Regions from separate parts of the Marinomonas pontica genome, predicted to be linked through region 1. Evidence: predicted binding sites of a transcription regulator. Region 1 holds the regulator's gene; each other region holds the start of a gene.
What was found. The regulator FNR, encoded in region 1, switches genes on or off when oxygen is low (the NO sensors DNR and NnrR bind a similar motif). The targets are predictions, from matches to a motif close to TTGATNTANATCAA.
Positions count from the first base shown of each region.

Region 2: the regulator FNR is predicted to act here: its motif matches at 5,102-5,115, upstream of AABA11_RS05470 (HP1242/YdcH family protein).
Region 3: the regulator FNR is predicted to act here: its motif matches at 6,825-6,838, upstream of AABA11_RS05395 (cytochrome ubiquinol oxidase subunit I).

Region 1 covers NZ_AP027271.1:1,756,387-1,767,056, reverse strand. Annotated here, with positions in the region: gene adhP (alcohol dehydrogenase AdhP) at 1-130, opposite strand, end outside; gene AABA11_RS08245 (hypothetical protein) at 341-646, shown strand; gene AABA11_RS08240 (CBS domain-containing protein) at 691-1,284, shown strand; gene tusA (sulfurtransferase TusA) at 1,341-1,574, opposite strand; gene AABA11_RS08230 (alpha/beta family hydrolase) at 1,594-2,190, opposite strand; gene hemN (oxygen-independent coproporphyrinogen III oxidase) at 2,375-3,745, shown strand; gene fnr (fumarate/nitrate reduction transcriptional regulator Fnr) at 3,767-4,528, shown strand; gene AABA11_RS08215 (adenine phosphoribosyltransferase) at 4,551-5,093, shown strand; gene AABA11_RS08210 (YfaZ family outer membrane protein) at 5,176-5,739, opposite strand; gene ttcA (tRNA 2-thiocytidine(32) synthetase TtcA) at 5,750-6,589, opposite strand; gene AABA11_RS08200 (SprT family zinc-dependent metalloprotease) at 6,710-7,234, opposite strand; gene AABA11_RS08195 (RecQ family ATP-dependent DNA helicase) at 7,231-8,982, opposite strand; gene AABA11_RS08190 (UPF0149 family protein) at 9,079-9,726, shown strand; gene AABA11_RS08185 (fused response regulator/phosphatase) at 9,751-10,670, opposite strand, start outside.
Region 2 covers NZ_AP027271.1:1,163,469-1,174,138, reverse strand. Annotated here, with positions in the region: gene AABA11_RS05490 (flagellar protein MotY) at 1-395, opposite strand, end outside; gene rnt (ribonuclease T) at 491-1,159, shown strand; gene AABA11_RS05480 (YbaN family protein) at 1,226-1,630, shown strand; gene AABA11_RS05475 (DUF748 domain-containing protein) at 1,668-4,910, shown strand; gene AABA11_RS05470 (HP1242/YdcH family protein) at 5,176-5,436, shown strand; gene AABA11_RS05465 (TonB-dependent siderophore receptor) at 5,623-7,764, shown strand; gene trhP (prephenate-dependent tRNA uridine(34) hydroxylase TrhP) at 7,953-9,356, shown strand; gene AABA11_RS05455 (YfhL family 4Fe-4S dicluster ferredoxin) at 9,366-9,623, shown strand; gene trxC (thioredoxin TrxC) at 9,648-10,094, opposite strand; gene AABA11_RS05445 (hypothetical protein) at 10,261-10,670, opposite strand, start outside.
Region 3 covers NZ_AP027271.1:1,148,010-1,158,679, reverse strand. Annotated here, with positions in the region: gene AABA11_RS05415 (amino acid ABC transporter ATP-binding/permease protein) at 364-2,031, opposite strand; gene cydD (thiol reductant ABC exporter subunit CydD) at 1,991-3,778, opposite strand; gene cydX (cytochrome bd-I oxidase subunit CydX) at 3,784-3,894, opposite strand; gene cydB (cytochrome d ubiquinol oxidase subunit II) at 3,961-5,097, opposite strand; gene AABA11_RS05395 (cytochrome ubiquinol oxidase subunit I) at 5,099-6,673, opposite strand; gene AABA11_RS05390 (alpha/beta fold hydrolase) at 6,995-7,900, shown strand; gene AABA11_RS05385 (lysophospholipid acyltransferase family protein) at 7,897-9,669, opposite strand; gene AABA11_RS05380 (hypothetical protein) at 9,681-10,151, opposite strand; gene AABA11_RS05375 (YHS domain-containing (seleno)protein) at 10,176-10,616, opposite strand; gene AABA11_RS05370 (NRDE family protein) at 10,636-10,670, opposite strand, start outside.

The DNA.
Region 1 (10,670 bases):
CATGCAAATCAGTGTGACATACACCACAAGCATGAATTTTTACAAGTACCTGATGAGACTCAATGTTAGGCATTGGAATATCTTCAATGTTAAGGATAGACCCGAATGTGTTGGCGACCGCGGCTTTCATACTATTCTCCTGGTAGTTTGTGTTTCCTGTGATATAGCGTATCGGAAAACACCAAACAGAAAGTCGACATAGATCAAGCCTTATTCATTATGACCATAATGGTTCAACAAAGTAGCGGATCGTGAAAATATGCGGCATTTTGTAAAAAAGGCTGTAATTTCAATGGCATCAGGCCTATATTCAAAATATAAATCAAACATTTGGTGCTCCATGAAATTCCAACTCCTTATGATCATTGCCGTGATTGCGTCGTCAATTTTGACGATCTCTCAACGCGCTAATGCAAAAGAAGTTAATCAGTTTCGCTGGATGGAACCAATAGCCGAACAACACTGCGGCGAAGTGGTTGCTCTTGATGAAGAAAACGGATCAGATAAAGGCTGCTTGGCTCGTCATTCATCACATAGTTTCGCTGAAGCAACGTTTTCACGCTCCTTTTACAGAAGTTCCTATTTTCTCACATCAGCCATCCATAGCAACGTTAACCCTAGGGCGCCACCTTTTTCACTGATCTAACTCACCCCAATTTTTATCTATTCATTTTGTACTGGTGACTAATCATGAAAACGTTAACGTATGTATCAACAAAAAATGTAAATGAGCTAACTTGGCCTACCACTGTCGAGAACATCACTCTCTACTCATCCGCTTTGTCTGTGTTCACCGACTTTCAAAATGCAGGTCCTCGAGTCATTGAATCCAGCACCCCTGCTGATGAGCTCGTGCATTTAATGAGAAAAGAACACGTCCGAATGAAAATTGTCGTCGATGAAAACAACCAATTTATTGGGATCATTAGCTTAGAAGATTTATCTGAAGATGTGTTTATTAAGCAAGTAGCGAATGGGTTTAAGCGCTCTGAATTGATGGTTGCTGATTTGATGAGATCAAAAGAAGTGTTACTCGCTCTTTCTTATACGTCACTTAAACATTCAGATATTGAATCTCTTCTATTTAGTCAGCGCAATAATTCTTTGCAACATTTACTTGTCATAGATGAAGAGACAAAAGCAATACGAGGTCTGGTGTCTTCAAACGACGTCGCCCGTCACCTAAGGTTAGATATCGACGTTTCTTATTCAAGTTTTGAACAAACTTATCAAAGCGCAATTCATGGACAAAAAGAGTCCTCGAGTAATCTGAAAGTGGCTTAAAAACATTTAGAAATACCGGAAAGCCCAGAAAAAACTGGGCTTTCTTTCATTCTTTTTCAACTCGACTTTTTTTCAATCCAATAGTAGTAAACACTCCCTTCTTGTTCTTGCTTTACCAGTGTGTGCCCGAGAAATTGGCAAAACTTTGGTATATCGCGGGTTGTTGATGGGTCTGTCGCGATCACTTTAAGTATGTCTTTCGCAGCCATTTTTCTCATTTCCACATGCAGCATCATTACTGGCTCAGGGCACAGTAAATCCGTTGCATCAAGTACGGCTTGATATTCCATAGTATTCTTCTCTGCTGTATTAATCTCTGCACTCTAGCTTGTTGTCTAACCAATTTTTGGTGTGTGCGCTAATTTCTGAAATCGTATCATCGATGCTTCTATTGTATTTTTTTAGCGTCTTGAAGTCATGGTCTGCTCCCTCAATCCAAATGATTTCAACATTGCTGGGGAGGTTTTGACGACTTACCCACTCCAATGAGCCAAGCTGATCTCTTGTCCCTTGTATTATTAGACAGGGAGCGGTCAAATTTTCTAGGAATGACAATCGGTGCTTTTCTGGCTTCCCAGCGGGGTAAAAAGGAAAACCAAAACACACGACACCTTTGACCATTGGTAAATTAGTCAATTGACTAGCGACCCGTCCTCCCATTGATTTGCCTGCAACAATACAAGAGCGCTCTTGTTCGATGCACTTGCTAAACTCTGGGATTAGCGTATTAAACCGAGGGGGCGGTCTTTTTTTGCCTGAGCGTTCTTGTTCCTGCATATAAGAAAATGTCACAGGATACACGGTCTGTTGCGCTTCTTCTGAAAGCGAGCGACAAAGCTGCGTCATAAATTCATTTTTATGACCGACTCCCGCACCATGGGCGAGGTAAAAATGTGATGTTTTCATAGTATTCAGATTTTAAAAAAACCATTAAATCAAATTCCACGTTCGCTGAGAACGGTGGTCGAAAATTTTTGGGGAAGGTTTGTGTGTTTTTATCCTGTCAGCATGATAATTATTGATCTGCGTCAGAAAAGACCACACCGCTAAAGAGTAGACTTCCTATTAGAAATTTTAATAGGAACACACGATGATTTGGGATTCTTCACTTATTAGTAAGTATGATTTATCTGGGCCCCGCTATACTTCATACCCGACCGCGCCACAGTTTGATCCAGCAATCAGTAAGATTGCTCTAATCGACAAGATGTTAATGCCATCGGATGCCCCTTTGAGCTTATATTTCCACATACCATTTTGTGCACACCTTTGTTACTACTGTGCATGCAATAAAATTGTGACAAAGCAATATGACAAAGGTGTGGAATACGTCGAACTGCTCGGTGAAGAAATGAGGCTACGTAGCCTGATGCTCGATCACACCAGAGACGTTACGCAGTTGCATTTTGGCGGTGGAACTCCCACCTTTTTGACAGAAGAGCTGATCGCAACTCTGTTTGAAAACATCAAACAGTATTTCAATTTAGTAAATGATGGCACTCAAGATTACAGTATTGAGATAGATCCTAGAGAAATTACCTATTCAAAGCTGAAATTATTGACGGAAATGGGAATAAACCGAATCAGTATTGGTGTGCAAGACTTTGATGCTAAAGTACAAGAAGCCATTCATCGGGTTCAGCCGCTTACCATGGTGTCTGAGCTTGTGGACAATGCTCGCTCACTGGGCATTAAATCCATTAATTTTGATTTGATATATGGCCTGCCCTACCAGTCACTAGAGGGATTCAAAGAAACTCTTGATCAGGTGATTTCATTGTCTCCTGAACGTATTTCATTGTTTAACTATGCGCACCTGCCTGAGCGGTTTCGTGCTCAGAAACGCATTTTAGACAACACTCTTCCCTTACCCAATATCAAGCTAGATTTATTAAAAATGAGCATCGAATACCTAACCGCAGCGGGTTACGATTACATTGGTATGGATCATTTTGCTAAACCCAGCGATGAATTAGCGCTTGCTCAAAAACAAGGCAAGTTACAAAGAAATTTTCAAGGCTACACAACACATGCTGGTACAGACTTAGTGGCTTTTGGTGTGTCTGCTATTAGCGATTTAAATGGCATTTATATACAGAACTACACAGACTTATCTGCTTATAGGAGTAGTATTGAAAAAGGTCAACTAGCGATTGCAAAAGGGTACATTAGTGACCACGATGATAGAGTTAGACATCAGGTTATTATGACGCTCATATCTCAATTTAAATTGGACGTTACAGAGGTAGAGGAAAGGCACAAAATTCATTTCTTCGATTATTTTTCTCAGGAAATGGACAAGCTATCTCCTATGCTAGAAGATGGAATGATTGAAATAGACCAGTGTGGAATGCAGACCACAATTAAGGTTACCGAGCGTGGGCGTTTGCTTATTCGATGCATTTGTATGGTTTTCGATAAGCATTTAAACAACACAGTAAAATATTCTAAAGTAATATAGATGGATCTCAGGGAGAGCTAAATGTCAATGACACACACACATTCGCGTTTTAATAGCACGTTAACTTCGCAGTGCCAGAACTGCAGTTTAAGTGCACTATGCCTTCCAATTGCTCTAGCTGATGAAGACATCAATAGATTGGACCAAATTATTGAGCGTAAAAAACCACTCAAAAAAGGTGAATTCCTTTTTCGTCAGGGTGAAGCCTTTGATTCCGTTTACGCTGTTCGCTCTGGAACACTAAAAACGTTTAACATTACCTCTTTTGGTGAAGAACAAATTACTGGCTTTTATTGCCCTAGTGAGTTGGTAGGCCTAAGCGGCATTGACTCCAACACCTACCCTGTTTCTGCCAAGGCTTTAGAAACAACAACCGTCTGTGAGATACCATTTAGCCATCTAGAAGAGCTTTCGTCTCAGATACCATCATTAAAGCACCAACTGTTTAAAGTGATGAGCCGTAAGATTTCAGATGACCAACAAATGATGGTTTTACTCGGTAAAAAAAATGCGGATGAAAAAGTGGCCTCTTTCCTTTTAAATCTTTCGAATCGCTTCAAAAAACGAGGCTATTCGGCCAGCTCATTCCGTTTGTCTATGTCTCGTGGCGAAATTGGCAATTACTTGGGACTAGCAGTTGAAACGGTGAGCCGTGTCATTACTCGCTTTCAGAAAAGTGAACTGATCCATGTAGACGGAAAAGAAATTGAAATAGTTGATTTCCCAGAAATGCAAAAACTCGTTGGGGTTGCTAGTGATTGTGGTAAAATCTCTCACATTTGAATGATTTTGAGGCAATACCATAATGCTCTACGATGATTACTACGTTAAATCGCTAATCCAAACGGTTGAAGATTGGCCAAAACAAGGCATCAGCTTCCGAGATATCACCCCTATTTTTAGTGATCCTAAAGGGATGAGAATGGTAGTGGATGCTTATGTGCATCGTTATATGGCTACAGATATTACGCACATTGCTTGTATCGACGCGCGTGGCTTTTTGATCGCTGCTGTTTTAGCGTATGAACTTCAAAAGCCACTGATTTTGGTTCGCAAGAAAGGCAAGCTGCCTGGCAAAACCATCTCTCAAAAGTACGCTCTTGAGTATGGAGAAGCAGAGCTTGAAATCCAAGAAGGCTCTGTAAAGGCTGGAGATGAAGTTTTATTGTTTGACGACTTGATTGCAACCGGCGGCACTTTATTTGCTGCAATCAAATTGCTAACAAAACAAGGCGCAAATATTAAAGAAGTGGCGGCAATTATTGATTTACCTGATTTGGGTGGAAGCCAAAAATTACGCGACAGCGATATTCCAGTTTTTAGTCTGTGTGCCTACGACGGCGATTGATTGTAACAGATATAAAAGAGTGTAACTTGATATAAAAAAGGTGGCCTAGGCCACCTTTTTTATATCGTCCAGAAATCTAGAACTAGAAGTCTACTGTAGCACCGACAGACAAACCTTTGTTTGACTCTTTACGCGTATTGTCATCGTAAATAGTCACTGTCTTACCATAGCGAATGTAGGCACGTGCATTGCGCATCGTCATGTATTCTGCTCGGAACTCATATGTGTACATGTGATCCAGATTAGTGAAGGATAATACTTCGGGCGCATAGTACAATGAGCCGTAAATACTAACGCGATTAGCTTGTGGAATCGTGTAACGGTACCAACCACCTAAGCTCAGCGCCATTGACAGATCATCTTCATTATCTAAATCCGCATCGATAGCGTACAAACGTGCGCCAATGCCAACTTGTAACGGCCCGCTTGTGTCTGAGTCTTGTACGCTTAGACCAAGGTGAGCAGTCGACGTGCTTTCGTCTTTATCATGGGTGATACCCGCATCGATACCAAAGCTTCCCAAGTCTAAGTTTACGTCACCTTTAACAGTTTCATTGGTTAAGCTCACACCCGCTGTAGAAGCATTAACAACAGAAGCTCCAAGTATTCCAGCAGTAAGAAGCAATGTTTTATACGTAAAGTTCATTAGAAATATCCTATAACGAAATTATGTTCAGTCGGTTCAAAGCATCTGGCGCTTGCTTTAGACCTTTAAAATCAAATAACTCTGTGTCTGCTAAGTGCGATGGAACAACATTCTGCATAGCCGAAAACATTGTTTCCGTTCTACCAGGAAATTCTACTTCCCACTTTTGCAGCATATCTTTCACAACTTGTCGTTGAAGATTCTCTTGGGAGCCGCAAAGATTGCATGGAATAATGGGATATTCCTTCATCGTAGCAAACGCTTCAATGTCTTTTTCTTTGCAGTATGCCAAAGGGCGTATAACAACATGTTTACCATCATCACTTAGTAATTTTGGTGGCATGGATTTCAATTTTCCGCCAAAAAACATGTTTAAAAATAACGTTTCGAGAATGTCATCTCTATGGTGCCCTAGAGCAATTTTAGTTGCCCCTATTTCTTCGGCAAAACCGTACAAAGAACCACGACGTAAGCGCGAACAAAGGCCGCAAGTCGTTTTGCCTTCTGGTACGATTTCTTTAACAATACTGTAAGTATCACGCTCCAAAATATGGAAATCCACCCCTAACTCTTCCAAGTAGGCAGGTAGAATATGCTCCGGAAAACCTGGTTGTTTTTGATCCAAATTAACCGCAACGATACTAAAATTGATAGGAGCGCTCGCTTGTAAATTTCGTAAAATCTCAAGCATGGTATAAGAGTCTTTACCGCCCGATAAACACACCATTACTTTGTCACCGTCTTCAATCATGTTGAAGTCGGAAATAGCTTGGCCTGTCAGTCTGCGAAGACGCTTTTGGAGCTTATTCAGCTCTAACTTTTCTTTGGGTCTATTAGATAAATCCATCATATATACGCTGTAAACAAAACGGGCTCATCTTACTATAAGGAGGCTGGAATCGCATCAAAAATGAAGAACATAAGGCAAATGTGCATGAAAATTCATTATTACAAGGAGAAGAATGGCTTATTACTTGCTTTTGTCTACAAACTGTAAGGTTGATTTACAGCCCTTACAGATATACTCAGTTCCTTTCTGCGCTCGACTATGACGCTGTTTACTAAATTGATGCTTTTGGCATGAACATTGGTATTCGTACGCTTGTTTTTGCGGAGGTGTATCAAATGTGTGTGTACGGTTAGGCCTAAGCCCGTAGATTTTAATCATCACTGCTTGCCACTCTTTCCCATGCGGTTTAACTGTATTGCCATATATTTGATAAACGATTAAATGCGCTACTTCATGAGGGACTACGGTATCCATAAATTCACTTGGGTTTTGTTGATACATATACACATTAAAACGCAGCTCGTTCTTTTGCAGGTGTGCGGTTCCTGCAGCCCTTCCGCGTTGTTTAAGGTTACAAACAGGCCGCCTAAATCGATTATTAAAAAACACATCCGCCCTTTCAAAACAGGACTCAACTTTGTTGTTGATGTGTTCTAAGGCTTCTTCTTCGAGGCTGTGTCGTGCTTTTCTTGATAGTGCATTCATCCAGAAACAACCTCTTCGGAATCAATGTCATTTACCAACTTGATCAAGTCTTCCGCAAAATCAACGAAATATTCTTTAGATAATCCAGTCAATCGACTCAATGAGGCTACGGACTTAGGTCTTTGCGAACAAATAAGTCTTAATTGGGTGTCACTCAGTTTGTTTGTTTCACTGGTGGATTTCCAAGCTAAAACCTTGTGCCATCGTAGTGCTTCTCGACCGATCTGATCTTCTTCCATAGTGGGATAGTATTGTTCGTTAGGAACGATTATTTGCTCTTTGCCCTGAAGCACTGTCCGAGATTTTTCGTTAATTTGAACCGTAAATGTGTGGGATGAACCAATTGTAATGTATTCAAACGCAATAAGATGTCGTACGACGGACTTCCATTGAGCCTCGCTCAATTCTTTGCCTTTACCGAACAAAGGTAAACTCTCTGCTTTGGCGGATAAAACCGCTTTCGTCCTTTTGCCTAGCAAGACTTGTATCAACAAAGAGAAAGGTTGTACGCCCCGTGTATGATAAATCAACGACAGTAATTTTTGGCTGGCAATCGTCATATTTTGTTCGGCGCGATTAGACAAACATCGGTCACAATGCTGGCAAGCGTCAATTTTTTCATCGAAATGAGACAACAAGTTTTGCCTTCTACACCCTCGATTTTCGAGAATATAAAACAAATTATTCAGGTGTTGAGCGTCTGTTTCTTCGTGAAAAGACACTAACTGTTGCGCCTGTAACATATCCTGCAAACCATATAAAAGCAGTGATTTAGCGGGCTTACCATCTCGTCCGGCTCGACCAACTTCTTGAAAATAGGCTTCAGGGCTGTTGGGTAAATCCAAATGCACAACAAATCGAACATGAGCGATATCGATGCCCATTCCATAAGCGGTTGTGGCAACCATGATAGTGCCATGTCGTTCCGCGAAAAGGCGGTGATTTGTGTGTTTGTCTTGATCTAACATAGCAGCATGATAGCTTAAACTTGGCAGCCCGAGTGAGGTTAGCCAACCTGCGATTTCTTCTGTTTTTTTACGAGAACGACAGTAGACGATACCCGTTTCACCGGGTACTTCATGATGCAGAAAGTACAACAATTGCTGTTTCGCTTTTCGCTTTTGCGCAATATGAATCTTTATATTTGTTCGGTCAAAACTGCTTCGCAACACATGACAATCGGTCAAATTTAACGAGGTTTGAATTGTCTGAATGGTATTTTGATCAACTGTCCCTGTCAGAGCAATGATAGGGATGTCTGGAAAAGCCTGCTTAAGTTGTCCTAATTGGCTGTATTCCGGTCTGAAAAATCGCCCCCACTGAGAAATACAATGCGCTTCATCGATGGCAAATAAGGCGATATCAAAACTGTGCAAGAAGCCAATAACAGATGGCTGCACTAATTTTTCTGGTGATAAGTAGAGTAAATCGATGTGCTGATGACGCAACGCCCATACCAAATCGTCTTGCTCGCCTGGGTTTAAGGTCGAATTTAGGAATTTAGCTCTAATCCCTTTTTTGTTTAACTCTTCTACTTGTTGAGACATTAAAGACAATAGTGGGCTGACAACAATGGCCACACCGTTTCGGATCAGCCCTGCTGCCTGATACACCAATGATTTCCCACCGCCGGTAGGCGCAGCGAGCAATACATCTTTCCCTTCGCACAAAGCATCGATCGCCTTTTCTTGCAAGGGACGATATTCGGAGTAGCCTAAACGGGAAAGTGTGAGAGTCTTTTCATTCATTTGTGAATTATCTCTTAACCCGTCACTTTCTGCATCGATTTTTCGCCCTGTTTTCGCTAGAATCGGACACTTAATTTGTATTGGGGAAACATTTACATGGCACACCAACCTCTTGATGACCTTGAGCTAGAGACGTTAGAAAATTTTTTGGATTCTGATCAGGTTCATGAGGAATGTCAGAACTTTGTGATGGCTCATGGCTTTTTGACCGCTCTTTCTATTTGCCCTACTCCGATAACGGAAGATAAATGGTTACCCGTCATCTTCGAAGACACACCAACATTCGAAAATGAAAAGCAAGAGAAGCAAATTCTTCAGTATTTATCTCGCTTGTTTGTTGATATTCAGAAAGAGTTAGAATCAGAAGAAGGCTTTTTAATTCCTTGCGAGCTAGAAATGGGAAGCTCTCCTGAGGAATTAAGTGAACTACAAGAATGGGCGACGGGCTTCATGGAAGGCGTTTTCATGACAGAAAGCCAATGGTTCGAGTCGGAAAAAGAAGAAGTCGTTGCAGAGTTGCTTCTTCCTATTATGGTCGCTTCCGATTTATTTGATGACGAAGAAGTGGTTCAAATTCGTGAAAGTGAAAAGTTAACCAATTCGTGTATTGCTCAGATTCCTGAAGTCGTCACGGATTTGTTTTTGGTATTGCGAACCGAGCCTGAAAAACGCCCTTTCCCAAAGGCGCAACCTAAAGCAAAAACACAAGGCAACAAGAACAAGAAAAAAGGCGGGAAACGATAAGTTCAATAGACACCTGTCTGTGCATCACAGGCAGGTGTTGCGTAACGCGACAAGTGTTATATCGTCAAGCTGCTCGGTTTCCCCACGGTATTCTGCCAGCCTTTTTTCTGCGGTCTTCTGAGCGTTTAATAAGCTCACTTGAGAATATGATTCTTGAATAACTGACTGAGTTCTCTCACTTCCAAGCATTTCATTAGAAGCATTTTTTAACTCTAGTACACCATCAGAAATAATAATCAAGGTATCACCAGCCAAAAGCTCGGTTTCTTGAAGGTCGGATTCAAACTCTTCCGCAGACAATACCCCCAACGGCATATGGGACGATCGCAATAAGTCAAGCTGACCAGACACTCTACGAATAAACGCATTGGGCATGCCTCCTCCCCAATAGGTGATTTTACCAAAGGTCGTTATCAGCATGATGTATCCCGCACAAAACATATAGTCTGGCAAAACGCTGAGGAGTATTCGGTTTATTTTACTGGCCAATTTATTAATGCCATCCAAATCATCGACAGCGTCAAAAAAAGCCTGCATCACCGGTAAAGCGCCAATGGATGCCGGTAGGCCATGCCCAGTGAAGTCGCCGACAAAAACCAAACGCGCACCATCAGCGCGTGTTTTTACCAATGCCAAATCACCATTAAAGCTGGCCGCCGACAGCCTTGTAATAGCAACGCTTTCTGAATTCTGCTCACTGCGTGTTTGGATATGATCCAAAACGTGATGCGCCATTTCATGTTCGCGTTCAATCACAGTTTGATAAAAAGTCAGCGCTTTGTTTTTGCGATACATCTCTTTAATCAATTCGACATGCCGCATATGAGTTTTTAAACGAATATTAAACAATACTTCATTGAACGGCTTTGGAATGAAATCATCAGCGCCGTTTTTAAAGCAACTGTCCATAACCGGGTCTGACGTTTGCGATGCAAGAAAGATAA
Region 2 (10,670 bases), 590 kb from region 1:
CGATCCAAGCTCGTCAACATACGTTCCGCCACTTTGCCACCCACTTCCACGGTTAACCCGTAACCTGGGTAAGGTAAAATATCCAGCGTTTCTGGCTTCACGCCCGGCGACCAATCAGGCGCTTGGGAAATAATATACACTTGGCCAGGGCCCAACTTTTCATTCTGCGGTTGCAGGATGAATTTCATCGGTTCGCCCGCTTCTTTTATAAAATGACCTTCGCCATAATTCGGCACGGGATGCGTTAAGCTGCAAGAAAAAATATCGCCCGCAAGAAGCCACTCAGAATCCGAAATACCCGATTGGTAATGTGTAATGGCGTTAGCCTGCGTCCACGCTAAGCCAGCGGCCAATAAAAATGTGGTGCGAATTAGAAGTTGTTGGGGAATTCCCATTTAGACATCTCGTTCAAGCATTATCAAATGTGTTATGATGCGATCCTATTGTATACCGTTACTGTTGATCAAGCGGCAGAATTAAGGACCTTCTTTTGTCAAACCATGAAATCAAAGATCGATTCCGCGGCTTCCTACCTGTTGTTATCGACGTAGAAACCGCAGGCTTTAATCAAAAAACAGATGCTTTGTTAGAAATGGCGGCCAGCATCCTAAGAATGGATGAAAATGGCGATTTATACATCCATGAAACATTAGAATTTTTGATCAAGCCATTTGAAGGCGCAAACCTTGAAAAAGCAGCGCTCGACTTTACCGGCATTGACCCGTTTGCTCCTGATAGACAGGACATGCCAGAAGAAGAAGCGCTGTCTCAAATGTTTACAAAAGTTCGCAAAGAACTGAAATCTGTAGGCTGTAAACGCGCCATTTTGGTGGGGCACAACGCCGCATTTGACCACGGATTCCTAAACGCAGCCATTGAGCGAGCGGATGTAAAACGCAATCCATTCCACCCATTTTCGAGCTTCGATACGGCAAGTTTAGCAGGGCTGGTATATGGACAAACTGTGTTAGCGAAAGCGTGTGAAGCGGCCTCTATCCCGTTTAGCAACTCCGAAGCACACTCAGCGAAATACGACACTGAAAAAACCGCTGAACTCTTTTGCGAAATGGTGAATCGTTTGAAACGCCTTGGTGGATGGCCACTGGTGGAAAGCGAACCAGAAGACAGCATGGCGGCTATTTTTAATTCTGGAAAATAACCGCATAATGGAAATGGGTTGGCGAGATAACAGCCCATTTCTTTTACCTTTTACGTGGGCAAGCCTATGCAAGGAAAGCGAATTCTCTATTTAATGCTTGGGTGGTTTTCACTTATCACTGGCATTATTGGTATTTTTTTGCCTTTACTCCCCACAACCCCCTTGGTTTTATTGGCCGCTTGGTGCTTTTCTAAATCATCAAATCGATTCCACACTTGGTTACTTGAGCACAAATTTTTTGGCCCTATTGTTCGGGATTGGCAGTCTTCTGACGGCATTCCAAAACACGCCAGAAACCGCGCCATTTTATTCATGTGGACGGGCATGGCGATCTCCATTTTTATCGTGTCTCGCTTTTGGGCCACCATCGGATTAATCGTGATTGGCCTTTGCGTCACAACCTATTTAATGCGCATGCCGCTGCGTTCCGAAAATACAGATCAGACAGTAGAGAAAGACGAACACGGTTAAACTTTTTCCCCTCATACGCTTCACCAAAAGGCACTTTATGATGACACGCCAACATTTCAAACACTTTGTCTTTTACCCCTTTGCCGCTGTTACTGGCCTTGTCACAGCCATCTGGTTTGCTACTCCCTATGTGGCGCAACACTATCTTACCGCTTACCTGAACGAGCAAGGTAAAGACCTTTCTGTAGGGGCATTATCGATTGATTTTTTCCCACCCAAAATTGATGTAAAAAACATTGTTATAAACGATAAAACACACGATACCTTGTCGCTAAAGCGAGCGACATTCGGCATTGAATTCTGGCCTCTGTTCACCAAAACCGTGCATATTTCTGAAGCAAACATTGAAGGGTTGCACCTAACAGTCGCTCAAAAGGAAAAAAATTGGATCGTGGCTGGTATCAATACGACACAATTCATTGCACCGACAGACCAGTCAGAAGCATCTACAGAGGAAGAAAATTCCGCTGACACAGCCAGCACGCCCTGGTCGATTACATTACCGGAGTTTACCATTCGCGATGGGCAAGTTTCTCTATCTCGACAAGCGGACTTAAACACCCCAGTTAAATCCGATACCGTTATTTTAAAGCAATTGCGCATTGAAGATTTATCGGGTCAAGGTCTGACATGGCAAGGTAATATCGCCGCATCTGTCTTAGTGAATGAGGCTGAAATGTCATTAGACAGCCAATTCGACTATTCGCCGGAACAAGCAAATGCGAACATCGACATCACAGACACTCGCCTGATGATCAGCAGCTTCAAACACTTTTTGCCAGCTCCCTACAACACAGGAAGCGGTCTACTCGATCTGAATGCAAGCCTTCTGTTCTCACTGCAATCTGTCAATAACCGCGCCGTTTATGACATTAAAAACCTGACGCTGGACACTAAAATCACAGACCTAACGTTACCACTAGGCGAACAAGACAGATCCTCAACCAAATCCACCTCGCTGCAGCTGTCCCAAGCTAACCTTCGCTTTGTTTCTGCCGACCAATTAACCGCTACAGGCACCATGACATTAGACTCCACACAGTCGTCTTTTGCTCAAGAAGACCGCCAAGCACAACTGGACAAACTGACTCTGAACCTACCGTTCGATATCTCTCGTGATACATCAGGATTGACTGCAAAAGGTCGCCTAGACTTAGCGCTGGAAAAGCCGTATTTCGCTCAAGCTGATCTTGATGTACAACTTGCAACGCTTCAATTCAGCACACCATTTGATGTAAAACAAAGTGAACAGGGCATAACGGCAACGGGCGATCTAATAACGCAATTGGGCAAATCCCGTTTTGCTCAAGCCAGCCAGCACATAGTGTTTGACGACTTAGCGCTGAAAACACCATTTACGATCAAACAAGATAAAGAGTCCGGGCTGAACGCCAACCTAGCCTCCACAACACTCGACGTGAACACATTAGCACTATCGTTAGACAGTCTTGCCGTGCAAAACAAACAATTGCACATTGCCTTAAAAGATGTGGACGTGGCAATGGATCCTAAAGCCGCTGTCAGTGTGTCTTTATTTACAGACATACAAAGCAATGGATTGGCCGTACAACAAGCTGGAAATACCGCTCATTATGATGTGTTTACGTTGTCGAATACCTTATCACTAACAAAAAGTGATGATGCGTTATCTGCCCAAAACGATCAGTTGAAGGTGGCTATTGAGGGTGTCAACGCAAAACACATCGATGAAAAACAGGTGTCATTAGGCGCAGCAACATTGACAGCAAAACAACTCGATTTTGAACAAAAAATGGGGAAGTCACCTAGAATTACAGGACAAAACATCAACTTTTCCAGCAGCGCATTAGACAGTCTACTGACCGATAATAAACGCATCGCGTCTTGGGCTAACGCCAGTTTGAACGATCTGTCATTTAGCCAACAAGGCGACAATGTCAACGTCACGCTGACGCAGTTAGACCTCGATGATCTAACCGTTTCGCAGATACTTACGGAATCCACCAAACAGGCATTGCCATCTCTAAGCCATGTCAATCACATCCGCATAGAGGAAGTGACAGCCAATCAAGACGGTGCAGACATCAAACAAATCACCGCCGATTCGTTTACTATTAACCTAATGATTGATGCTCAAAAGCGCATTGAAAACCTTGTGTTCACCAGTGGCGCAGATCAACAAGATGCAACCCAGCCGACACCAGACACTAAATCCGTACCACGAGAAAATGATGTCGCACCTATCGCCACGGATGCACAAGATCCCGCTTTTAAAGCGCCCTATTATGTGGTTCTTGGTGCGTACGATACCACGGGCGCTTCCAGTATTTACTTCCAAGATAGAAGTATCACGCCAACACTGAAGCGATCACTGGACATAGAAACTTTGTCCTTACGCGACTTAAATTCGAAGAAAAAAGACCAAGCAACTGTGTTTTCATTCAAAGCGCGCAGTGGCAAATACACAACTTTGAAAGCCGACGCCACGGTGTGGCCGCTGGCCGATAAGTTAACGCTTCAAAGCAAAGTCCAAGTGCGAGAAGCCGAGCTGCCGCCTTTTTCGTCGTATATCGCCAACGTATTAGGCTATCAAATCGACTCCGGTCAACTCGATTTGGATCTCAACCTAGAGGCAAAAAGCGGCACATTAAATGGTGATTCTCACATTGTACTGAGAGAATTTGACTTAGGTGGCCGCCAAGACAGTAATTCCGTCGTAAGAGCCGGCGCAGTGCCTTTGAACATTGCTGTTGGTATCTTAAAAGACAGCGACAACAATATAGACTTAAACATTCCACTGTCTGGGGACATCAATAACCCAGAATTTGGCTGGAAAGACTTCCTATTCTTACCGGTGAAAAAAGCCCTGTATACCGCTTCCAGTACTTACTTAATGCAAACATTTATTCCCTATGCCAACGTCATTAGCATTGCTCAACTGGCGGGTGACCAGCTGCTGAAAATCCGAGTAGAACCGCTCATTTTCAACGCTGAAGAAGACACTTTGAACGATTCGCAAGAGGCATTTTTAAACCAGCTTACCGCCTTAATGAAGGACAAAAAAGACAGCCAACTTAAAGCCTGCGGCGTGACCAGTTTTGTGGATTTAGGATTTGAAAAACCACCGGTATCCATTGACGATGAGACCAAAGAGCAAGCCAGAAATTTAGCGCAAAAACGCGCTGACCACCTAAAAGACTATCTGGTAAGTGAAGGGATTACATCGTCCAGAATCTTCCTTTGCTCGCCAGAAATAGACCTTTCTAAGAGCAGCAAACCAAGAGTCGAACTCAACTTCTAACCAATACGCGTTGGATTGGGCGAAACGAGACAGTTTAGATAAAAACCGAAATAAGCCGCAGCAAGGTGCTCTACTGCGGCTTTTTCGTCAAATATAAGCAAAGATATCCATCAAACCATGACACCTCTCCGATACTGGCTTCCTAACGCTTGAAAAGCGCCATAAACAAGCCATAACAATCTAAGGAAAGCCTGACAAGCATCAAGAGAGAAATCGCTTAACTAGGCTAACCTAATCTTAAAGCAAACACTTAAAGGAGAAAGTTATGCCAATTGAAGACCACACACTTATTAATGAATTCCCAGAATTCAAAGACGACATTCATCAACTAAAAATGGACGATGCGCATTTCAGAAAGCTGTATGACGAATACAACCACCTGACAAAAGCGGTTGAGAAAATCGAGCAAGAAATTGTGCCAGCAGCCACGTTTGAAGAAGAAAAATTGAAGAAACAGCGCCTTCAACTAAAAGACACCTTGCAAGGGTACATCAAGGCAACCAGACTGGCCGCTGAAAAAGCCTAAACACGCCTGCACTGCTTACAGCCAGAAAGGCACCTCTCGTGTTTTTCTGGCTGACTCCCTTTCCAAAACGTCCCTCACCCCAAGTATTTCGCAGTTATTGTAAGTTTTGTTCGCCAATTCTCATTTGTAAATGACTATCATAAACACTAACATGCGCGTTTAATTATCATTATAACGGGTTTAGCTATGGCACTAAGAACCACCTTAATCATGATGCAAGCCTGTGGGGCGCTTGTGTTTTCGACAGCACTGCTTGCAGAGACAACAAGCAATACTGAGCAAAGTGTGTATCTCAATGAGGGAGATGCTCAAATTAAGGATGGATCCGACATAGAACTTCAAACACTGCAAGTACAAGGACGTGCTTTATCGTTGTACAAGGAAGACGAAGCGACACTCGCGACAAAAACCGCAACACCTATCGACAAAACGCCGCAGTCGGTTCAAGTAGTCACAGAAGCATTAATAGAAGACCAAGCGGCAAGACAAATCACCGATTTATACCGCTCAATCTCAGGCATGTCGCAAAACAATGTCGCCAACGTAACACTGCGTGGCTTCAATCAAGATGAAATCTTATATGACGGTATGCGTGGCGACCCTTTCAGTGGTTTTTCTATTCCACAACTGTTCACCATTGAACAAGTACAAGTTTTAAAAGGCCCATCTGGCGCCCTGTACGGCGCAGGTGAACCGGGCGGCGTTATCAACTACGTCACCAAAAAACCGACGTATGAACAGAAAAATACGCTGAAAATCAGTGCCGGAAACAAAGACTTTTTAAGCGGTAGCATTGAATCCTCTGGCCCCGCAAATGAAGATGCGTCTCAGCGTTACCGAGTTGGTGTTTACTCAGACGGACAGGATTCGTACCGCACGAACGTAGAAGAAGAAAATCAGATCATTGATCTTGGTTATGCGTGGGATATCGACAGCAACAACACGCTGAATCTTCAATACACCAAGATTCATCAGTACATTTCAGGGGCGCGATTACGCGGTATCCCTACGGATGACGACGGTAATTTCTTGGCCGATACGTCTTGGAACTCGAACTCATCAAGTGATTTCCAAGAGCTGGATGCCGAAGTCTTTCAAGCACGCTTAGATCATGACATTAACGCATGGCTAACCAGTAATTTAACATTACGCTATTTTGAAAATACCGAAACGCAGAAATACCATGAAGTGACCGGAATTTCTTCGACTGATAGCGATATGGTAACACGTCAATATCGCGACCAAGTTCGCAACAAAAAAGGCACTACGGTCGCAGGTAATTTAATTGCTGAATTAGGTGACCACACCGTCTTAGTCGGCGCAGATTACTTCCATCTTTATGGTGACTTTCTTTATTACCGATCAAACTCAAGTTCTGGTGTATCAGATTTAAGCCTAAGCAACCCTCAGTACACAGACAACGTTAGCGACTACACCATGCCGCTTTATAAAGACGAAGAAACCGTTTTAGACCGTGTTGGTGTGTTTGCTCAAGACCAATGGGCCATCACCAATAAACTGGATTTAACCACGGGGGTTCGCTTTGATCGATACGAAGAAAAATACACCAATAATATAAAAAATACAGAAACCGAATACGATGACACCGGCTACTCTGCGCGCATAGGGGCAACCTACGCACTAAATGAACACATTAAGCCTTATGTGTCCGCATCAACAGGTTTCGTACCTCAGTCTGCTTCCAACCAAGCATCGTCAACTGACGGGTATTTCGACCCAGAAGAAAGCCATCAAATTGAAGCGGGCTTGCGTACTTACTGGCTGCAAAACAAGCTAAATGTAAACATTGCTGCGTATCGCATCATTCGTGAAAACATCCTTCAGGAAGACCCAAATGACGCCAGTCTATTAGTTTCGATAGGTAAAGTTCGCAGTCAGGGCATAGAAATTGATGTGATGGCCGATATCACACCTCGTTGGGTAGCAAACGTCAATTACGCCTACAACGACACAGTAGTAAAAGAGTCAACCGACGCGGATATTCAGTACTCTAATAATGACCGATTTGCCAATACGCCATATAACCAGCTCGGCCTTTGGACTCGATACGATTTCCCAAGTATCACCTCCTCCATTGCCTTCGGTGCAGACTATGTAAGTGACCAAATCAACCGTCAAGGACAAACCATCAAACCCTATGCAGTTTATGATGCGTCTTGGCAAACAAGCTGGGAAGATTGGAAATTCCAGCTGAACATCAAAAACCTATTCGACAAAGAATACGCCGTCAGTGGGTTTACGGAGAAAAACGGCTCTTTCGTAGGTGAACGACGTCGCGTGTATGTTACTGCCGCCTACGACTTTTAAATCGCATCAGGCTCACTAACAGACAGATACAAAAAAGCGGGTCTCTTGATCCGTTTTTTTGGGGGTTTTTCCTACATTTTTGACCTGCATCAAAGTCGTTTTATTTAAACAAGTCATCCCACCGACAGTGCTTGAGTTCAATCAACACACAGGTAAACTCCGCCCGTTTTGATCGATCGGTGAACCTCATGTCTCAAGAAAAAGCCTTCTTTCCAGAATTACTCTCTCCAGCTGGTTCGTTAAAAAACCTGCGTTATGCTTTTGCCTACGGGGCAGACGCGGTATACGCGGGTCAACCACGCTATTCATTGCGAGTGCGTAATAACGAGTTTGACTTGGAAAAACTTGGTATCGGCATAAATGAAGCTCACCAGCTGGGCAAAAAACTTTACGTGGTCAGCAATATTGCTCCCCATAATGCCAAATTAAAAACCTACCTTGACGACTTAGCGCCGGTCATCGATCTCAATCCAGACGCCCTCATCATGTCAGATCCAGGCTTAATTATGATGGTGCGAGAAGCCTTCCCTGATCAGCAAATTCATCTTTCGGTACAAGCCAATGCGGTCAACTGGGCAACGGTCAAGTTCTGGCAACAACAAGGCATTTCCCGCGTAATACTGTCGCGTGAATTGTCCTTAGACGAGATCGAAGAAATTCGTATGAAAGTGCCCGAAATGGAACTGGAAGTCTTCGTGCATGGGGCATTATGCATGGCGTATTCTGGTCGATGCCTGCTATCGGGATACATGAACAAACGCGACCCAAACCAAGGTGCGTGCACAAACGCCTGTCGCTGGGAATACAATGTCCACGAAGCGACACAAGATGACGCAGGACAGATCATTGCCACCAGTGGCGCTTCGTTATACGTTCCTGAACAGACAGCTCAAATTCAAGAGGCTTCTGTGCAAGTACAAGAGCCAACTGATCAGCTTTTCTTGCTTCAAGAACGCGGCCGCCCAGACGAATACATGCCAGCCTTTGAAGACGAACATGGCACCTATATTATGAATTCCAAAGACTTGCGTGCCATTCAACACGTAGAGCGCTTGGTGAAAATGGGTGTGCATTCATTAAAAATTGAGGGCCGAACCAAATCGTTTTATTACTGTGCCAGAACCGCGCAAATATACCGCCAAGCCATTAACGACGCTGTCACTGGCCAGCGTTTTGACGAAGGTCTAATGAACCGCTTAGACAACCTCGCGAACCGAGGTTACACCGATGGATTCTTGCAACGCCATCGCCATGTGGACATGCAAAACTACGAAACAGGCAACTCCGTCAGCGAACAGCAACAATTTGTTGGTGAAGTCATCACAACAAGCGACAACGCCCTCACCATAGAAGTAAAAAACCGCTTTAGCGTAGGTGACTCATTGGAACTGATGACACCAAAAGGCAATGTTACTTTTCAATTGACCGAATTGAACGACAAAAATGGCCACCCAATCGACGTTGCCAAAGGCAGTGGTCACACTGTGTCGATTCCTTGCCCACAAAACATCGATGCCTCGATGGGAATTTTATTAAGAAACCTATCGGCTGGACAAACTACACGCCAGCCTCACGCTAGCGCCACCGAGTAAGGTCAAAGCATGGCCTTACTCATCAACGATCGATGCATAAACTGCGACATGTGCGAGCCCGAATGCCCAAACGAGGCCATCACCATGGGCGCGAAGATTTATGTTATCGATCCCGATAAATGCACAGAGTGTGTTGGTCACTACGACCAACCCACTTGCGTCGCTGTCTGCCCTATCGACTGCGTGAAACCCGATCCTAACAGACGCGAAACAGAAGACGTATTATACGAGAAGTTTGTTGAAATGCACTTTGATACCAGCGTTTAACGCCCCACCAATATCAAACAAACCTTAAACAGCAGGCAAGTTCTCCGCTAGCCATTGCTGGAATTGTGCTTTCGGTAATGCGCCTGATAAACGCGCGACTTCTTTACCATGATGAAAAATCATTAGCGTAGGAATAGAACGAATATTATAGCCACCCGCCGTGGTTTGATTCTTCTCTGTATCCAACTTCATAAAACAGGCTTTTGTCGACAGATCACCCGCGACGTGTTCGAAAATAGGCGCAAATTGCTGACACGGCCCACACCAAGACGCCCAAAAATCAACCACCACTGGCAAGTCGCTGTCTGTAATATAGCGTCTGAAATTATTATCACCGCCCATAATGGGACGGGTTGAAAGAACGGGCTTTTTACATTTGCCACAAAGAGGTGTATTACCAAGCTTGTCTTTCGGCACACGGTTCTTTGTGGCGCAACTTTGACAAACGATTTGTATAGGGGAAGCCGTCATCTTAATCCTCAATAATAAAGTGTTCGAACATTCGTTTAAAATGGAGCTTGTGTACGAAAAAACAACCCGAATTGACCGATTTAACAACGGCCAACCCAGAAAAAAAGCGAACCCTAGGATTCGCTTTTCATTTCATAACCATGCAAATGCCTGATACATCACAGCGCTAGGCGGCGCTATCTGCGTGAGACACCGCTTTGAATTCATCAACTTGTTCAAAAAATTCCAACCAGAAATAAGAGCTAACCAAACTAAACTGTCGCGATAAGCCATTGTCCGCGATCTGCTTCAGCTGCCACACAATGCCCTTCGCTTCAGGAAAATATTTCCCTTGGATTTGCTCTTCGTACAAACGATTAATCAGTGCATCATCGCCTTGGCCACTTGCCAATATACGCACGATGGAAGAATGAAGCGAGTCATCAAAAATCGTCATATCTTCACTGTGAGCCGCGGTTACCGTAAGCGCTATTTCAACACCGGCTGGTTTGGCAAACTTGCCATTAAACGCTTCTCGCAACAACGAATACGCATTAAAGAAACGCTCGTGATACAGGCAATCTGGGTATTCCTCCC
Region 3 (10,670 bases), 610 kb from region 1:
GTTCGACCCCGCATCAGCTAGCTGACAATTAGCTACGATGCAGTCAGTTCGACGCGACGAAGTTGCGCGACTTTATGGAGTTTCAGAGTCATTGTTTTAAGATCTATCTCTTACTAAAAGAACAATCCATGCCTTACTCTAAAAATCGTGTTGCTAAACCTAATCTTAAGAAAATAAATGAGACGTTTGGGCGATAGCCCGATAAAGCGAATTTTTGGTTACTTTTTGGGCGCTTGCAAAAAGTTACCCGCTCAGCAGAGCGGAAAAAAGGTTGGGAATACAAAGTGTTTGAATAGAACCCAAAGAAGAGAATAACCCCACCCTAACCCTCCCCTTGCAAGACATAAGGGGAGGGGAAAAGAGCTACAGCTCTATAACTCTCGCGTTGTCGCCAAGGCGGCTACCAACGTGACTAACAAGGATTAAGATATCTGGCTTGTAGTCATGTTGTAGTGAATGAGAAATCCTTTCAATGGTGGCTTTGTCTAGCCCATCAAAAGGTTCATCCAGGAGTAGAACGGGGGATCGCCTTAACAGAAGACGCGCTAACACGAGGCGTTTGCGTTGCCCGCCAGACAGGTTACGGCCTTGGGAGCTAAGTAAGGTTTCCAGTCCGTTCGGCAAGCTTTTGACCCAGTCAGCTAAGGCGACGGCATCAAGTGCTGCCCACAGTTGGTCGTCGCTGGCATTTGGGTTACCAAGAAGCAAGTTGGCGGCGATACTTTGCTGAAACACGTACGGTGATTGTGGCAAGTAACTGAGTTTGGCTTGATAGCTTGGGTTGTTGCACACATCGTATTTTTCATCATTGATGTACGCTTCTCCGGACGACAAGCAGTCCCCTGCCATTGACGCAAGCAGGGTGGATTTTCCTGAGCCACTGACACCACGCAGCCACACACTTTCGCCATGATTGACTCGAATATTGGTTGTTGGGCTCCCCATGCGGCTCGGCAGATAAAAACCGCGCCATTGTTTGAAGAAAAGCTGTTCTATACGAGGGATCGTCTGATCTATTGGAGTATTCGCATACTGATGCAGTTGGTTTAATCGACGTAACCCTACCTGCGATTGCCCTTGTGCGACGAAGGATTGCACCAATGGCAACACCAATTCATTCACAGCAAGCAAGGATAAAACATAGCCAACGACCCACGTGCCTTGTACTCCGTCGTTCAATACCCAACGCCCCGTTTCTGTCGTCACAGTGCCCAGTAAATACAGGCTGCACGCCAATAACAAGATGGTTACGAGGTAGGAAAACAGTCGCCCTAAGCTAACGGCTTGTTGAATGCGAATTTCGGCGTTTTTTTGACGCACATCCAGTTGATCGAGTCGTTTGGCGTAATCTTCCCAACGACCTCGAATGGTTAAGGTGATCAATGCTGAAAAGAAGCTAACAAATCGACTGCGACGATGCACACCTAATATTTGCCCAACATGCACCGCATGACTGGCAATGTGGCCACACGCCCAAGGCACAATCAAAACATGAAACACCGCGGCGATGGATAACGGCCACAATAAGTCTGGCGAGATAAAAAAAGCGAATATGGCCACGGCAACATACGCTAATACGGCGTACATCCACGGCAAAAAAACCACCAAAGGCCAACGAATAATTTGGTCAAGGTCGCTGACCAAACGTTGCAATAAATCACCTCGACTTTGTTGGTTCAAGTCAGTCGACTCTTTTGCGACCCGTTGATCCCATACCCAAAGACGCAATGTCCGCAACAAGCCAAGCAAATGATTATGCGCAGTAACTTGTTCGCCGTATCGCCCTGCTGTTCGTAAGATGGCTAAGCCTCGGACGATCGCACCTGGTGTGAGGTAATTGAATACTATGCCCACCCCCATGGCGGTTGCCAAACCAGCGGCAGAGATAAACCAGCCAGAAAGGCCAAGCAAGCCAACACCCGCTAAGGTAGCCGCCACACCAGTGACAAACGGAACAATAAAGCCCCAAGGATTCGCCAATAACAGGCGTTTAAGCGATAGCTTCGCCGTGTTGTTTGCGTGATTGCTCATGCAAGCCTCCTTTGGTTAAAGACCAGTGCTTATCTGCCCATAGAATGGGGTGTGTATCGTGGCTGACGATCAGTAATGTTTTGCCTTTAGAGGCACGCTTTAAAGTATCTAACACCGCTTGCGCTGTGTCGTTGTCGAGACCGGAACAAGGCTCATCCAGTAGCCACAGGTTGGCCTTGGACAATAAGGCTCTAGCAATGGAAAGGCGCTGCATTTGCCCACCAGATAATCCTGAGCCCAACTCTGTGAGTTTGGTGTCTAATCCATCGGGCAATGCATAGACAAAGCCATCACATTGGCTTTCTTTCAGCGCCGTATGTATCTCGTCTTCATTGGGAAGTTCTTTGCCTTCTTTTCCACCAAGGCCTAACAGTAAGTTTCGGCGAATACTGCCATTGATCCATTCAGGTGTTTGCGGCAACCAAGCTAATTGGCTGCGCCAATCAGCAAGATTCAATTGAGAAAATGGCAATCCACCGACTAAAAACTGGCCGTCATACGCGTCTTCGAAGCCAAGCAATAAATGCAATAAACTCGATTTCCCGACCCCCGACTCGCCACTTAACCAGACGCGTTCACCTTGGGCTATCTCGGCCGTAATGGGCGCAAGTCGATAGCGTCCTGCTTCTTGCCAACTTAGGTCTTGAAAACGAATAGACGTTATGTGATCCCGCGCCACGGCATTGTCGTTTTCCGTTGCCGAATCCACATGAGTCGGTGTGGCTAAAATCTCATGATGTAAAATTTCCAGTAAATCGGTCGCGGCTGCCTCGGCTTTTTGCTTCGCATGGTAATCGTTACCCAACTGTCGCAGCGGTAAATAAAATTCTGGCGCGAGCAATAACAAGAACATGGCTTGAGTTAACGTAACGGGGGAAGAACCCACTTGCCAAGGTAAGACTTCCAATAACCCCAATCCCAAATACAAGGCAATCATAGCGATAGACAAGGAAGCAAAAAGCTCCAGTGTCGCGGTCGATAAAAACGCCAAGACCAAAACGCCCATGGTGGTTTTTTGGTAAGCGGCAGCGCTGTTGGATAAACGCTCTCTGGCCTGAGATGTGCGATGCAAACGCTTTAATTCGGCCAGCCCTTGGTTTAAATCCATAAACTGATTGGACAGCATGGCCAAGACGTTAAATTGTCGACGGTTGGCTTGTGCGGCTTTGTGGCCGACAAAAATCATGAAGATAATGACCAATGGCGCGGTCATCATAAAAACAAAAAAGGCGATCCAGGAAATAGACACAACAGACAACAGGATCACACAGGGAATAAGAGTCACCATAAACACTTGTGGTTTATAACGACTGAAGAAATCGTCTAACGCGTCGATTTGTTCATAGACGCGAGTAGACAGTGCCGCGTCTTCTTCGATTCTCAGGCGCGCAGGCCCAAGCAAGGTTAAATGCGACACGATATTACGACGCAAGCCGTAACGTATGTCACGGCTTGCGCTGGTGCAAATACGCTCTCGGCTATAACTCGCCAAAGCGCGTACCAAAAGAGCGAGTAACCCCACAACCAAAAGAGACAGAGAAAAGGACTGCTGCAAGGCCATGTCAGAAAACACATTAGCAAATGCCCACGCTTGCAGCACCAAAGACACAGCGAACACCACACCTGCGATTTGCGCAAAACGGTATTTGGCAGATTGTTGATTGGCCAACGAGCCCAAAAATACCGCTTCAGGTGTTTTGATTCGACCAGTTCGACGAGTCTTCTTTGCTTCCTTCTCTCTCGTCATAGAATTTACTTCTGCTCCTCTTCACCTTCATAACCACTAAACTCTAACCAAACGGCATTGATAATACCGAATGAACACGCCAATAAAATGCCTAGAACCCAAGCAAAATACCACATATTTTGTTCCTCTATTTATTGCAAAGAAGGCAGAGCTCAGGGAGCTCCACCCTTTAGAGCCAATGACTAATACAGTGAATGATTGTTGTCTTCGATGTGTTTCTTCGTCAGACGACCGTACATCACAAAGTAGTTCCACAAAGTGTATGCCAACACAATCGGTACGAAGATGCAGGCGACCACGAACATAATCATCATGGTGTTCTCACTTGACGTCGCATCCCACATTGTCAGGCTCATACTTGGGTAGCTTGAAGACGGCATCAAGAATGGGAACATAGAACCGCCCGCAGTCACGATAATGCCAGCAATACCCAATGAAGAACTAAGGAAAGACAACGCGCCTTTCTTCGCCAATCCCGCCAAAGCGGCTCCCAACATCCCCAACACACCGATCAATGGCGCAAGCATAAGCGCTGGCACTTTTTCGTAATTGGCTAACCAAGCACCCGTTTGTACTTCTGCGGTTTTCATTAATGGCGTTAGTACTTTATTGCCGTCAATCGCGCTGGTTAACACATAACCGTCAATTCCGTATGCCAACCAAACACCTGCTAAAACAAACAGTACGGCAGCCAATGTTCCTGTAACAGCCGTTGCTAGGCAGGCTTTACGATGCAAGTCAGAGTCGGTTTTCATTTGCAACCAAGCACCGCCCTGAGTCATCAACATCATCAAGCTAACCAAGCCACAAAGAATTCCGAATGGGTTTAGCAAACCAAAGAACGAACCTGTGTAAGTCGCACGAAGGTACTGGTCAAACTCAAAAGGTACACCTTGTAACAAGTTACCGAATGCCACACCGAAAATGATCGGTGGAACAGCAGAACCGAAGACAATGCCCCAATCCCAGCTTGTGCGCCATTTGGAGTTTTCTAGTTTAGAGCGATAATCAAAGCCGATCGGACGGAAGAACAACGCCGCCAACACCAACATCATCGCAAAATAAAAACCAGAGAAAGACGTTGCGTACACCACAGGCCAAGCCGCAAACAATGCGCCACCTGCTGTGATAAACCACACTTGGTTGCCGTCCCAATGAGGCGCAATCGAGTTGATCATAATACGACGCTCTGAGTCCGTGCCGCCGATTACTTTTAGCAAGCTGCCCACGCCCATATCAAAACCGTCTGTCACGGAGAAACCGATCAATAGAACACCGATCAATACCCACCAAATGACTTTTAATAATTCGTAATCCATCTTACACCTCCTGCTTCAACTGAGACGTTTCTTGTTCAAGTGCATAACGACCAGTGTGCAAGCTAGAAGGCCCTTGCTTCGCAAAACGAATCATCAAGTACATCTCGGCAATCAAGAACGCGGTATACAACACAGCAAAACCAGCAATTGTTATCCAAATTTCCGTCGCAGTTAGACTGGATACCGCAACGTGAACCGGCAAGATTTCACCAATCGCCCATGGCTGACGACCGTATTCTGCAACAAACCAGCCTGCTTCGTTGGCGATCCAAGGCAATGGCAGGCACAACACGATCAATTTAAGGAACAATGGGTTATTACCAATACGACGACGCGCATTTTGATAAAACGCCGCAGCAAATACCACCAACATCACAAAGCCACAACCCACCATGATGCGGAAGGCGAAGAACAATGGCGCCACTTGCGGAATAGAGTATTCCACCGCCTGATCGATCTCTTCAGATGTCACCTTGTTCATGTCTTCATTGAAAGCCGTAACCAATAAGCCGTAGCCAAGGTCGCCTTTCACTTTTTCAAAGTTTTCTTTTACCAAAGGATCCGTATTACCGCTGCGCAATTCTTCAAGTAATTGATTCGCATAGATACCGTTGATAATACGTTGACGATTATGCTCTTTCAGCTCTTTGATGCCTTCGACTTCTTTGTCTAAAGAACGCGTGGCGATCAAGCCCATCAAGCCCGGAATTTTGATAGCAAATTCGGTTTCTTCAAGCTCTTGATTCGGGAAGCCGATTAGCGTGAAGTCAGCCGGTGCTTCTTGTGTTTCCCACTCCGCTTCAACCGCCGCCAATTTCACTTTTTGCACTTCGCCTAGCTCGTAACCAGATTCGTCACCCAAAAGAATAACGCTCAAAATAGACGCCAAACCAAACGCAGACGCGATGGCAAAAGAACGGCGAGCAAATGCAAGATCACGGCCTTTCAGTAAGTAGTAGCTTGAGATAACAAGCACGAAAATCGCGCCCGTTGTGTAACCCGCAGATACTGTGTGAACAAATTTCACCTGCGCCACTGGGTTAAACAACAAAGCACCGAAGTCGACCAATTCCATACGCATGGTTTCGTAGTTGAATTCAGAACCTACTGGGTTTTGCATCCAGCCGTTCGCGATCAAGATCCACAAAGCCGACAAGTTAGAGCCTAATGCTACGCCCCATGTCACAACCAAGTGTTTTACCTTGCTCAGACGATCCCAACCAAAGAAGAACAAACCCACCAGCGTGGATTCTAGGAAGAACGCCATCAATCCTTCTATGGCCAAAGGTGCACCAAAAATATCACCAACATAATGAGAGTAGTAAGACCAGTTCGTCCCGAATTGGAACTCCATCGTCAAACCTGTTGTTACGCCTAGCGCAAAGTTGATACCAAACAATTTACCCCAGAACTTAACCATGTCTTTGTAGACTTGCTTACCGGTAATAACATAGACAGACTCCATGATAGCCAGCAAGAAAGACATCCCTAGTGTTAAAGGGACAAACAAATAGTGGTACAGAGCAGTGAAAGCAAACTGAAACCGCGATAATTCCACTACAGCTTCGTTAATCATATAACTTCAACCCATTCATTTGATTGAGAAAAAAGACGATCGTAGACACTTACTTAGTATGTGTTCTTGTTATCCAACGCCCACCGAAGCCCCAAATCAGTATGAGGCTTACTATAAGGCTGGATTATGAGTGCTGTTGCGATTTGAAACATTGCGTTAGATCAAGATAAAGAGAGTGAAAGAAATAAGTAGGCAAAAAGATCGAGCTGTCATGCGTTTTGAAGCGAGTCCATTCTATACAAAATCATCTGCACGCTTTGTCGCTAAAATGTATTATCATTTCGCACTGATCTAACCTGTTTGAATGTTGGAAACTCGCCCATGAAAGCCATGCTAAATCGCTTGCCTAACAAGGTTTTGCTCTTTGTACTGAGCGTAACAACGCTGCTATTAACCGCTTGTTCGATGCCAAAAGAGCTGGATGAGAACGAAGACATAGCCAGGCAAGTGGCGAATACACCGGGAATGATTCAAAACCATGTACTGTATATTTCAGGGCCGGACGGCGATTTCAAATTGCACTATGCCAGCAGCGACCCGAGCAAAATGTCGCGCCATACAGTGGTCTTTGTGCACGGAACGCCGGGGGATTGGTCTTCTTTTGCCCGATATTTTCAGAATGCCACCCTAAAAGACCGCTTTCGACTCATTTCGATTGATCGACCAGGCTGGGGAATATCCACTTATGCGGGCCATTACCCTACCGAGCTACAAAAACAGTCCAGTCAAATTGGTTTAATGCTAAAAAACATTTGGGAACAAAACGGCCAACAGAAAATCATTTTGGTGGGGCATTCTTTGGGCGGTTCTCTTGTGCCCATACTGGCGGCGGATTACCCTCAATACGTGCGAGGCGTGGTGATTTTGGCTGGAGATCTGAGCCCAACACTGGCAGAAGGCCGTTGGTACAACACCTTGCTTGATTGGACGCCGGATTTTTTGATCCCAGACAAATGGAATAACTCAAACAAAGAAGTACTGGCACTGTCTCAAAGCTTGGCCAATGCCCAAACAACACTGTCTGGGTTAAAGGTTCCCATCACCTTATTACAAGGCACTGAAGACACACTGGTAGATCCAGAGAATGCCACCTTCGCAAGCCAGTTGTTTCAACACAGTGAGATCAAAATAGACAGAATTCAAGACGCTGGACACTTACTGCATTTGCAGTATCCAAACCGCGTGATTGACGCCATTGAAGACGTCAACTCGCGCAGTCTTCCTTAGCTTGCCAAATAGTCACTGGCGTTTTCTTGTCCCATGTATTTTCCCAAAATAGCCAAGGGAACATCTTTAAGGTTCACCACGATCAAGCCGTCTAAAGCATTGTGAAAAGCAGGATCAACGTTGAAACACACCAACTTGCCGTTCATTTTTAAATACTGTCGAATCAAAACCGGTACGCCTTTGCCCTGCTCCATTCTTGACAACACATTGGACAATAAAGCCACACTGGTTAATGACGACAATAAATTCGGCTGCCAAAACACCGAACCGCGATTTCGCAACGGAGTAGAGGCGGTCACCAATTCTGCTTTGGTTTTATCGTAATAATGAATCGATAAGGTCGCGGCGATTAATTGACGTGCGGATTGGCTGTAGTTATTACTGATACTGACAGGGCCAAAAAGGTGCGTGTAACGAGGGTTTCGAGACACAAAAGTCGCAATGCCTTTCCATAACAAAAGCAAGGACTGTAGGCTTTTTTGGTATTTTGCTGCGACCACAGAACGCCCCATTTCAAGACTGCTCCCCAAACTGTCTATAAACGCATGGTCATAATTAAACAAACTGCGCGAATACAATCCATCCAGTCCGTGAGCCTCGATGAGCTGGTCCACTAATCCCATACGATAGGCACCGACTAGCTCTTTATTACCGTGGTGCCAAACGAACAACTGATGGTAGTACAAGTCATATTTGTCAACATCACACGCCAAACCGCTGCCCTCACCCACAGCACGAAAATTCTCTTCCCTGACTCGACCAATTTCCTGAATCAGCTGTGGAATAGAATGTGTTGGTGCGCAATACACGCAGAATTCCCCCTGCTCTAACAACCGCATACTGTCTGGCAATGCCATCACTTCTGCATCCAGTACATTGGGGGCTAGCGGTGAAATAATCGGCAAATCCACCGCCGTTGCTTGCTCGCTTTCACGGTCTGTTCGCTGCGTACTCATTAAATAGGTATTTAAACGCAAATAGCTCACCAGCTCACGATTGTCGTCAAATTGGCTCATTTCCGAATACGGGATGGCGTCGCCGATGGAGACCTCAATGACCGACGATCGTTTATTGAGTAATTCGCGCCCCAATAACGCCGTGCGAAGTAAAGGGTGAAGACGACCCGCTTGATAAAACAACGCGCTGTTTTGTCCATTAATAAACATCGGTACGGTAATCGCGTGGCTGCGCTTTAAGAAGTTCGCCACCGACTGACTCCATTCGATGTCCGCCAGCGTTTTCTCACTCGTTGGCGTGTCTTTGAGGTAAGTCGATACTTCACCCGCTGGGAAAACAATCAGCACACCGCCCTCGGCTAAATGTCGATGCGCATCGCGAATCGCTTTGCCATTCGTGCGCTGTGCCGACGCGCCACCAAACACATTCACACCAATAAACAGCTCACTGATTTCAGGCAAGCGCTTCAGCAGTTCATTGGCCAACACTTTCACATCAGAACGGACACGACCAACCAAATCCGCCAATATCACCCCTTCAATCGCCCCAAGAGGATGATTCGCCACAACCACGACAGGGCCTTTTTGAGGAAGGTTATTGAGTCCACCTTTGGCTATCGAATAGTCAATATTCAATGCATCTAGGGTATAACGCATAAACTCAAAACAGGACTGACAACGAGGTCGATGTTGGTACAAGCGATCTAATGCAGCGAGTCCTGTCGCCCATTCTACAATCGATTCCCCCACACCAAATGGTGTGACTCGTGGTAAACGAAAAGGACTCAACACACGCGTCGAAGTAGCCAACATAATAATGCTCCTCAATACACCCATTTAGCGACAATTTGATTCAAAGTGCCTTGCGGATGTTTTGTATCCCGAAGCGTTAAAAACGCCGCACTTAACCACACCAAACACGCCATTCCAAACAACAAACCGCCATCATTGCCAATGACCTCACCAACGGCGTTAAACTCAGGCATGACCACACCCAACGGCGTGAAAAAATGGAAAACAATCGCCCCGCTCATGACTCCCAGCGCCATCAAAGCCCCGACACCATGCCAACGACTGAACAGCAAAAGAGCCGCAATCAGTTCAGCCACACCAATAATGTAGCCACCGTATTGCCCAAAGAACGCCAAACCAGACCAAGTCCCCAACACACCGAAGATATAGTCGGTTTCATAAGACCCAGTAAATTTAAAAAACAACGACTGCACAAAAACAAACGCGATAAAGACAGCGGGAACATACTTAGTAAAAGACGGTTTCATAAAAGAAGATTTCATCGTAATTGACCTTATGAATTGCGGTTATGGGCGGATCAGTGCGGGCCAATTTTCATCGGCCTGCTTAATGTGCAAGGCACGATTTTGATCCCACTTGCGCTTGATGTCGTCGTTGTAATTCAGGTACAACTTGCCGTCCACAACGGCCCAGTCTTTTGGGTCAGCCGAGGCAAAATCGTTTTTCGCTGAAATCGCCCAAGCACAATAACCACCGTACTGCGGCGCGTATTTTTCAGGCTCTGCCACAAACATATCCAAATGCTGTTGCGACACAAAATACCAATCCGCGCCTTTGTATGTGGTCACGAAATCAGGCTTGCCTTCCACAGGTTTATTGTCGGTAAAATACGCCACCGTATCGTATCCATCTAAGGCTTTATTGCTAAAATAGCCGGTATAAATTTCATCTTGCGCGACCACAAAGCCACTCATAAACAAAGTCAAAAAAACCATTAAGCGCGTCATAAGCACTCCTAAACTAGGGTTAAACAAAAAGACCAGGGTGAGATTCCGTTTTTT